Regions from separate parts of the Methylomonas sp. BW4-1 genome, predicted to be linked through region 2. Evidence: riboswitches for the same ligand, from Rfam matches in the RefSeq annotation. Region 2 holds a riboswitch; each other region holds the start of a gene.

The links. A riboswitch is a leader RNA that binds a small molecule or an ion and turns the genes downstream of it on or off. The one in region 2 is predicted to bind cobalamin.
Region 1: another riboswitch for cobalamin. It lies ahead of ACH5Y9_RS22230 (TonB-dependent receptor domain-containing protein); the one in region 2 lies ahead of ACH5Y9_RS07020 (CbtB domain-containing protein).
Region 3: another riboswitch for cobalamin. It lies ahead of ACH5Y9_RS15350 (CbtB domain-containing protein); the one in region 2 lies ahead of ACH5Y9_RS07020 (CbtB domain-containing protein).

Annotation. Positions count from the first base shown of each region.
Region 1 covers NZ_CP184125.1:4,802,221-4,805,495, forward strand. The annotation lists gene ACH5Y9_RS22225 (hypothetical protein) at 1-71, opposite strand, end outside; gene ACH5Y9_RS22230 (TonB-dependent receptor domain-containing protein) at 91-1,914, opposite strand; cobalamin riboswitch at 2,034-2,252, opposite strand; gene fliW (flagellar assembly protein FliW) at 2,391-2,849, shown strand; gene panD (aspartate 1-decarboxylase) at 2,898-3,275, opposite strand, start outside.
Region 2 covers NZ_CP184125.1:1,515,463-1,518,737, forward strand. The annotation lists gene ACH5Y9_RS07010 (hypothetical protein) at 1-222, opposite strand, end outside; gene ACH5Y9_RS07015 (hypothetical protein) at 345-1,307, shown strand; cobalamin riboswitch at 1,388-1,517, shown strand; gene ACH5Y9_RS07020 (CbtB domain-containing protein) at 1,607-1,783, shown strand; gene ACH5Y9_RS07025 (CbtA family protein) at 1,785-2,432, shown strand; gene ACH5Y9_RS07030 (cobyrinate a,c-diamide synthase) at 2,435-3,275, shown strand, end outside.
Region 3 covers NZ_CP184125.1:3,314,768-3,318,042, reverse strand. The annotation lists gene ACH5Y9_RS15355 (hypothetical protein) at 21-983, shown strand; cobalamin riboswitch at 1,064-1,193, shown strand; gene ACH5Y9_RS15350 (CbtB domain-containing protein) at 1,283-1,459, shown strand; gene ACH5Y9_RS15345 (CbtA family protein) at 1,461-2,108, shown strand; gene ACH5Y9_RS15340 (cobyrinate a,c-diamide synthase) at 2,111-3,275, shown strand, end outside.

The DNA.
Region 1 (3,275 bases), 2.1 Mb from region 2:
CGGGTGGCCGCCATCAACGCCATCAACGCGACCGCGCCGGGTTTAACAGCCAAGGTTTGATTCAAACTCATAGGGTTCTCCAAAAAAGGTTTAGTAATTGTAATGGATCGAAAAATAGAAATTTCTGCCGAAGCTGTTATAGGTGTTAACCGTTTGATAGCGTTTGTCGAACATATTATTCAGTTTGGCGCTTAACATCCAATTTTTGTCGATGCGATAAGCGGTACGCAGATCGGCGGTCATAAAGCTGCCCAGACGGACCCGGTTCGCGGCGTCGTCGAATCGTTCGCCCTGAGCCAGCACGGAGGCACCAATATCAATGTCACCGAACGAGCGCGAGACATCATAGGACAAGCTTTCCGTCACTCGACGCGGCAGGCGCAAATTGGTCTGCCTGTCCTTCGGTGTCATCAGGTTCATGCTTAGTTTGTTGTTCCAGCCGAGAATTTGCGTGGACACTTCGGCTTCTATGCCATCTATCTGCGCCTTGCCGATATTTCTGGCGGTGGACGGCGTGCCGCTAAATACAATCAAATCCTCGATATTGGTGTGATAAGCGCGCAGTTCCCAGTTGGCCCAATCGTGATGGCCGGCAAAACCGGCTTCGAAGCTGGTGGACTTTTCCGGGCGCAAGCCGGGGTTGCCGAAGCCTGGGAAGTATAACTGGTTAAAGGTCGGCGCCTTAAACGCATTGCCGAAACTGGCAAAAGCGCTGAGACCGTAATCCCAATTAAACCGCCAGCCGAAATTGCCGGTGACACTATCGCCGAAAGCCTGGTTTTCGTCCCACCGCAAGGAAGCGTTCAAAAAATGCTTGTCGAAAATCCGGCTGTGCAAATCAGCGAACACTCCGACATCGTAACGCGAGGTTTCGACATAGCGTGTGGTGCTGTCGACTTCGTCGAAGCGGTAATCGGCACCCACTGTCAATTGGTGATCCTTATGCAAGGCCAGTTCGTTCAGCCAACTGGCGTTCCAGCGTGTGGTGTTGAAACGACTGGTAAACCGACCGTTATGCCGAAACTGATCGGCATCGTCCATGCTTTGTCCCACCCGCAAAGTGGATTTCCACCTATCGCTGAAATTTGCGCTGGCTGTGGCTCCCAGCGTCTGATTGACAAACTCAGTGGTGCTACTGATGGAATTGTCGATCTCGGTTTCGCCTTCGGCTCGCAGGAAAAATGCTTCCAGTTCCGCGCCGTTGTCGAAGCGGTAACCGGCTTTGGCATTCAGACTGGTGTTGTTATAGCCGTCGCGGTCCGGATTATAGCCGCTCGCGACGCTGACACCGCTCAGCGCATTGATGCCCTGGCTACCGAGTTGAGCGGCGCTCAAGCTATACCAAGCCTTGCCCCATTTACCGTTGACGGCCGCCGAGCCGTTATAGGTGTCGTATGAGCCGCCGCCGGCTTCCAGCGCAATGTTCGGCCGTTCACTGGTGCCGCCCTTGCGAGTAAATATCTGAATCACCCCGCCGATCGCTTCCGAGCCATACAGGCTGGACTGCGGGCCTCGAGTGATTTCCACACGTTCGATTTGATCGATAGGAATAAACTGAAATGCGCTGGTGCCGGTGGTCACCGAGCCGGCCTTGATGCCGTCGATTAAAACCAGTACATGATCGGAGTTAGTGCCGCGCAGATAGACATTGGTGTCCTTGCCGTAACCACCGCTTTGCACCATATCAACGCCCGGCGTGCCTTTTAGTAACTCAGGAAGGGTTCTAACCTGAAGTTTCTCGATGTCCTGGCGATTATAAACCGTCATCGCCGTGGCTAATTCGTTCTGTCTAGTCTCGGTTCGGGTAGCCGTCACGACTGTTTCGGCAAGGTTGATAGCCTCATCGCCGGTTGCCGCCCACACTGTAAAAGGCGTACTCGCCAGCAATAAAGATCTGTATAGAATTGTTTGCATATTGTCCTCTGCGCCCGCCGCGCATCCGGGTGAAAAAGGACAGAGGAAAAACGGAAAACGAAAAAGACGGAGGCAGGCTAGGCATGGACTCAGACCATTCCGTCAACAGCCCTCCGCTGTCTCGAATGATCTTCCGGGCCAGTCTCCGGGCTTATAAGTGGCTTGACGCCTGATCTGCGACCTTCCCATGCAAAGCGCACAGTGGCAAAAAACGCAGCTCTTTACTTATCTACCGTTGCGGGGGCAGCGCCGGCATGGGCGGTTAAAACCGCCGCACCGACTTCCTGTTTAAGCTTGGCCGAGAAAACGGCGCAAACACCTGAAAGAAGCGAGCAATTGTAGGGAGTCGGCCGCGATAAAGCAAGAATACCTGGTCGGTTACCGACAATCCGCATTGCAAATACCCCTTTCCGTGCTATACATTGGTGCATTGATTAATGCTGTTAACTTAGACTTCAACGAATACGGGCGGGATCATGGAAATTCAATCGAAATTGTTAGGCAACCAAGACATCAATCCGGACACTATCATCAATTTTCCGCGCGGCCTACCCGGTTTTGAAGATCAGACCCGCTTTAAATTATTTCATCAGGAAGGCAGCGAGATTGTCTATTGGCTGCAATCGGTCGATAACGCGGAGCTGACTTTTTCCGCGGCTCATCCGTCGCACTTCAACATCAATTATAATTTTACGGTAACCGACCCCGAAGAAGCGCTGCTGCAACTAGAGCCGGGCGACGAACTGGTGATATTAATTCTGCTGCACAAAGACAACGAGCAGGATAATGGCAAGCCGACCATTAAAGGCTCGATCAAATCGCCAATCTTAATCAACGCCAACAAACGCATCGGCATGCAAAAAGTATTGGTGGCAATCGAACAAAGCATCACCCTGACCGAGAAGGTCAGTGAGATAGATGTATCTGAAGCTTAAAAAATGCAAACATCCACCGGCGATTGCGTTCGCCGGCGGATGTTTAAATCAGGCGGCCTGAACAGGAATGGAATGACTGGAATGGCTAATACGATTGTTGCCGTCGAAATACACCAAAGTCGGCTTGTAGTTCGTCAGTTCCTTCTCATCTAAGCTGGCGAACGCACAAACGATAATCAAATCGCCAGGGCACGCCAACCTTGCAGCTGCACCGTTAATCGAAAATACGCCGGAATCTTCTTCGGCGCGAATCGCATAGGTGGTAAAGCGTTGACCATTGTTAATATTGTAAATATGGATTTGCTCGTACTCCCTGATGCCGGAAAAATCCAGAATTTTACCGTCTATAGCACACGATCCTTCGTAATCCAGCTCGGAATGCGTTACCCGCGCACGGTGTAACTTAGCTTTAAGCATGTTTATGTT
Region 2 (3,275 bases):
ATATGATTTGGCTTTGTTGAAAATAATTGTCCTATTGCGCTGGCGACGCTTTTTTCGGCAAATAACGGACGGCCAATTTGATAACGCCAGGCTAATTGCAGGGTCCAATGAATTGAATGATCCTGAAATTCTTCTAATCTCGTTCTGCTTACCAGGGACTTTGCCTACAAGAAGTAGAGCCTTAATTGGTGTTTGACCTGAATAATTGCATTCCAAAATCATTTTTATATTGCTTATCTTGAATTTGTTATGGAGGAAATTGTTATGAATCGGCTATTCGCTAACCAGACAACTACTGCTGGTTACCTGGTTTGGGGTGGTTTATGCGCGAGGTAATTCAATGCTTGATCGATTGGTTGGATAGCGAGCCAAGCGATGAAAAAGGGCACCGCATATTGCGCGCGTTAGCCCAGGAATCGTTGAAGAAGTCAGAATTCGAAGAGTCGAAGCGCCGGTTCACGGCTGATGAAATCGTCGCCGCAGTCGGTGAATCTATAGGAATTTCCGATCCTAAAAAGTGGATCGATTGGCCGGGTTCGTTGAAGAAATATTGCGAAACCCGAGAGCCGCAAATCTTAGAGTTTGCTCGTAAACGTGGGTTGTCTTGTTATCCAAAACCTGACCGTAAAAGCACAAAGGGCGGTCCGGGACAACTCACGACGTTCTATATCAAGGCAGAACCGATACCGGAAATAACGGAAGAAGACCAAACGATTGACGGCGTCCTTGGCAGGAACAATGCAGCCGATTTGCAAGCCAGCTATCAAATGACTGAACTAGGTGAAGTCAAACCCAGTTGGATCGCGAGTCGGTTATTTCGGCGTGGACAAATCGAATTAAGACAATGGCATGTCTGGGTTATAGCGGGTTGGCTAGCAATCATAGCTGGGTTCTCGGTGTTAATTGCTTATGCTGGATGGCTATCGTTATCCGTACCCAGATCCGTGACAACGCAAGATTTGACATTACTGGTCAGTATTTTCGCGATTCCCTATGGTTCCTGGGTCACGATCATCAAGCCTTGGATATTATTGTTGGATGATCGAATCGTCGTAGCTCATGAACTGTTTACAAATTTTCATGAACAGTCTGCCCAGTTCGAACTGCTACGAGACGGGGATTTAAGAGTAATTCGGTTAGTTCGGTATTCGGCGGCATGTCCCATTTGTGGCGCCACTATTTATCTCGAAAAAGGCGAGCCGGATTACAGACGAAGATTGGTGGGGCGTTGTTATGAAAGCCCGAGAGAGCATGTGTTTAGTTTTGATAGAATCACTCGTTGCGGGCGATTACTGGTTGATCGATAACTTGTCGAGAGGAACTGCTGCCGCACAGTTTATTCTTATTTCAATACATTTCATTTGCCCTACGACTAGCTGCGGCATACAATCGCCGCTGGTTTTAAGGTTCCCGTCATTCACGGGTGAAACTGGAAGTCGGTTAAATGCCGACGCTGCCCCCGCAACGGTAGGTGATTCGTCACGAGCCCGGAGACAGGCCTAAAACGGATACACCACAGTATTGCGGAGGGCGATCTGTCAAATCGGTTTTTTTTGGTTTGTCTTTCCCTCTGTTATTCCGTCCACCTTATTCGGAACAGACAACCATGAAAACACTCGCGGTATCTACCACCCTTTCTTCCTCAAAAATCCTGCCCGGCCTGAGTGCTATTGTTTTGGGCCTGACCGTCGTTTTAGGTTTGGGTTTCTTGCAGGACGCCAACAACTACCTGCATAACGCCGCCCACGACGGACGCCATAGCGCTGCGTTTCCCTGCCATTAACATGGCGGATTTTCGTAGGCTGATCGCCATCTCGCTACTGGCGGGACTATTGGGCGGCTTGTTACTCAGCGTGCTACAACACTATCAAACCTTGCCCTTGATTTTGGCCGCCGAACAATTCGAAACACCATCGGCTGAGCATGTGCATGACTGGCAACCGACGGACGGCTGGCAACGCAATGGCTTTACTTTGCTGTTCAATGGCCTGACCGGCTTCGGCTTTGCCTTGTTGATCAGTGCCGCCCTGTACTGGCGGGATCAACGCGGTTACCTGTGCGGACTCGGCTGGGGTTTGGCCGGTTATTGGGTATTTTTTGTCGCGCCATCATTGGGCTTGCCGCCGGAGTTGCCCGGCACCGACAGCGCCGAATTGCACAGTCGCCAAGCGTGGTGGCTTTTTACGGCCGCCGCTACCGCGATTGGCTTGTTTGGTCTTTTTTTGACCAAACAGCGCTGGCTGCAAATCGGCGGCGCTGGCTTACTGGCCTTACCGCATCTGATCGGCGCACCGCATCCGGAGGTTGCCCAGGCTTTAGCGCCCGAAGCCTTACAACAACATTTTGTGGTGTTAACATCCATCAACAACGCTATTTTCTGGCTGACCTTAGGCGCCATATCGGGCCGATTGTTGCGTAAAGTAACGTTTTAGTGATGAATGCTACTGCAACACGCCATTGCCCGGCGATATTGATCAGCGCCCCTGCCTCCGGGCAAGGCAAAACCACCATTACTGCGGCTTTGGCCTATTACCATCGCCAGCAAAACCGCAAGGTACGCGTGTTCAAAACCGGCCCGGATTTTATCGATCCGAAAATATTGAGCTTTGCTTGCGAACAACCGGTTTATCAGCTGGATTTATGGATGATGGGCGAAGCGCATTGCCGTGAGATGCTTTATAACGCCGCCGCCGACGCTGACATCGTCTTGATTGAAGGTGTCATGGGCTTGTTCGACGGCGATAGCAGCAGCGCCGATTTGGCACAAACACTAGACGTGCCTGTGGCCGTTGTCATCGATGCGGGCGGCATGGCACAAACTTTTGCCGCTGTGGCTTATGGCTTAGCCCATTACAGAGCCAACTTGCCGTTTGCCGGCGTCATCGCCAACAAAGTAGGCAGTCCGGGTCATGCTAAATTGCTGGAAGAAGCCTTGCCGGACAGCATGCCGCTACTGGCGGCGATGGCGAAAGACGACGCGGTCGGCTTACCTTCGCGGCATCTGGGTTTGTTGCAGGCCGACGAAATCGGCGATCTCGATCTTCGCCTGGCGCGAGCCGCCGAATTGCTCAGCAACCTTGCGCCGTGCCGATTGCCGCAGCCGGTCGCCTTCGCGCCGATTACTACCGATCCGCCGCCGAAATTGCTGACTGGTAAGCGTATCGCGGTAGCTCGCGATGCCGCATTTTCGTTTATCTATCAAGCAAATCTGGATTGTTTGCAAGCCATGGGCGCTGAACTGACGTTTTTCTCGCCGCTCGCAGACCAGGCATTAC
Region 3 (3,275 bases), 1.8 Mb from region 2:
TGCGCGAGGTAATTCAATGCTTGATCGATTGGTTGGATAGCGAGCCAAGCGATGAAAAAGGGCACCGCATATTGCGCGCGTTAGCCCAGGAATCGTTGAAGAAGTCAGAATTCGAAGAGTCGAAGCGCCGGTTCACGGCTGATGAAATCGTCGCCGCAGTCGGTGAATCTATAGGAATTTCCGATCCTAAAAAGTGGATCGATTGGCCGGGTTCGTTGAAGAAATATTGCGAAACCCGAGAGCCGCAAATCTTAGAGTTTGCTCGTAAACGTGGGTTGTCTTGTTATCCAAAACCTGACCGTAAAAGCACAAAGGGCGGTCCGGGACAACTCACGACGTTCTATATCAAGGCAGAACCGATACCGGAAATAACGGAAGAAGACCAAACGATTGACGGCGTCCTTGGCAGGAACAATGCAGCCGATTTGCAAGCCAGCTATCAAATGACTGAACTAGGTGAAGTCAAACCCAGTTGGATCGCGAGTCGGTTATTTCGGCGTGGACAAATCGAATTAAGACAATGGCATGTCTGGGTTATAGCGGGTTGGCTAGCAATCATAGCTGGGTTCTCGGTGTTAATTGCTTATGCTGGATGGCTATCGTTATCCGTACCCAGATCCGTGACAACGCAAGATTTGACATTACTGGTCAGTATTTTCGCGATTCCCTATGGTTCCTGGGTCACGATCATCAAGCCTTGGATATTATTGTTGGATGATCGAATCGTCGTAGCTCATGAACTGTTTACAAATTTTCATGAACAGTCTGCCCAGTTCGAACTGCTACGAGACGGGGATTTAAGAGTAATTCGGTTAGTTCGGTATTCGGCGGCATGTCCCATTTGTGGCGCCACTATTTATCTCGAAAAAGGCGAGCCGGATTACAGACGAAGATTGGTGGGGCGTTGTTATGAAAGCCCGAGAGAGCATGTGTTTAGTTTTGATAGAATCACTCGTTGCGGGCGATTACTGGTTGATCGATAACTTGTCGAGAGGAACTGCTGCCGCACAGTTTATTCTTATTTCAATACATTTCATTTGCCCTACGACTAGCTGCGGCATACAATCGCCGCTGGTTTTAAGGTTCCCGTCATTCACGGGTGAAACTGGAAGTCGGTTAAATGCCGACGCTGCCCCCGCAACGGTAGGTGATTCGTCACGAGCCCGGAGACAGGCCTAAAACGGATACACCACAGTATTGCGGAGGGCGATCTGTCAAATCGGTTTTTTTTGGTTTGTCTTTCCCTCTGTTATTCCGTCCACCTTATTCGGAACAGACAACCATGAAAACACTCGCGGTATCTACCACCCTTTCTTCCTCAAAAATCCTGCCCGGCCTGAGTGCTATTGTTTTGGGCCTGACCGTCGTTTTAGGTTTGGGTTTCTTGCAGGACGCCAACAACTACCTGCATAACGCCGCCCACGACGGACGCCATAGCGCTGCGTTTCCCTGCCATTAACATGGCGGATTTTCGTAGGCTGATCGCCATCTCGCTACTGGCGGGACTATTGGGCGGCTTGTTACTCAGCGTGCTACAACACTATCAAACCTTGCCCTTGATTTTGGCCGCCGAACAATTCGAAACACCATCGGCTGAGCATGTGCATGACTGGCAACCGACGGACGGCTGGCAACGCAATGGCTTTACTTTGCTGTTCAATGGCCTGACCGGCTTCGGCTTTGCCTTGTTGATCAGTGCCGCCCTGTACTGGCGGGATCAACGCGGTTACCTGTGCGGACTCGGCTGGGGTTTGGCCGGTTATTGGGTATTTTTTGTCGCGCCATCATTGGGCTTGCCGCCGGAGTTGCCCGGCACCGACAGCGCCGAATTGCACAGTCGCCAAGCGTGGTGGCTTTTTACGGCCGCCGCTACCGCGATTGGCTTGTTTGGTCTTTTTTTGACCAAACAGCGCTGGCTGCAAATCGGCGGCGCTGGCTTACTGGCCTTACCGCATCTGATCGGCGCACCGCATCCGGAGGTTGCCCAGGCTTTAGCGCCCGAAGCCTTACAACAACATTTTGTGGTGTTAACATCCATCAACAACGCTATTTTCTGGCTGACCTTAGGCGCCATATCGGGCCGATTGTTGCGTAAAGTAACGTTTTAGTGATGAATGCTACTGCAACACGCCATTGCCCGGCGATATTGATCAGCGCCCCTGCCTCCGGGCAAGGCAAAACCACCATTACTGCGGCTTTGGCCTATTACCATCGCCAGCAAAACCGCAAGGTACGCGTGTTCAAAACCGGCCCGGATTTTATCGATCCGAAAATATTGAGCTTTGCTTGCGAACAACCGGTTTATCAGCTGGATTTATGGATGATGGGCGAAGCGCATTGCCGTGAGATGCTTTATAACGCCGCCGCCGACGCTGACATCGTCTTGATTGAAGGTGTCATGGGCTTGTTCGACGGCGATAGCAGCAGCGCCGATTTGGCACAAACACTAGACGTGCCTGTGGCCGTTGTCATCGATGCGGGCGGCATGGCACAAACTTTTGCCGCTGTGGCTTATGGCTTAGCCCATTACAGAGCCAACTTGCCGTTTGCCGGCGTCATCGCCAACAAAGTAGGCAGTCCGGGTCATGCTAAATTGCTGGAAGAAGCCTTGCCGGACAGCATGCCGCTACTGGCGGCGATGGCGAAAGACGACGCGGTCGGCTTACCTTCGCGGCATCTGGGTTTGTTGCAGGCCGACGAAATCGGCGATCTCGATCTTCGCCTGGCGCGAGCCGCCGAATTGCTCAGCAGCCTTGCGCCGTGCCGATTGCCGCAGCCGGTCGCCTTCGCGCCGATTACTACCGATCCGCCGCCGAAATTGCTGACTGGTAAGCGTATCGCGGTAGCTCGCGATGCCGCATTTTCGTTTATCTATCAAGCAAATCTGGATTGTTTGCAAGCCATGGGCGCTGAACTGACGTTTTTCTCGCCGCTCGCAGACCAGGCATTACCCAAGGCAGACAGTATCTACCTGCCCGGCGGTTACCCGGAACTACATCTCCAAACATTGGCCGACAATGTCGCCATGAAACAAGCCTTGCAGCAACATCATCAAGCCGGTAAACCGATTTACGCCGAATGCGGCGGTTTTTTATATTTGCTGGAACGTTTGGCCGATAAAGACGGCAATGCGGCAGCGATGGCAGGATTACTACCCGCTAGCGCGCAGATGCAAAAACGGCTGGTCAATCTTGGCATGCACAGCGTGCAGTTGGAACAAGGTGAAATTCGCGGGCATAGCTTTCATCACTCGCAACTGGAAACCACACTGCAGC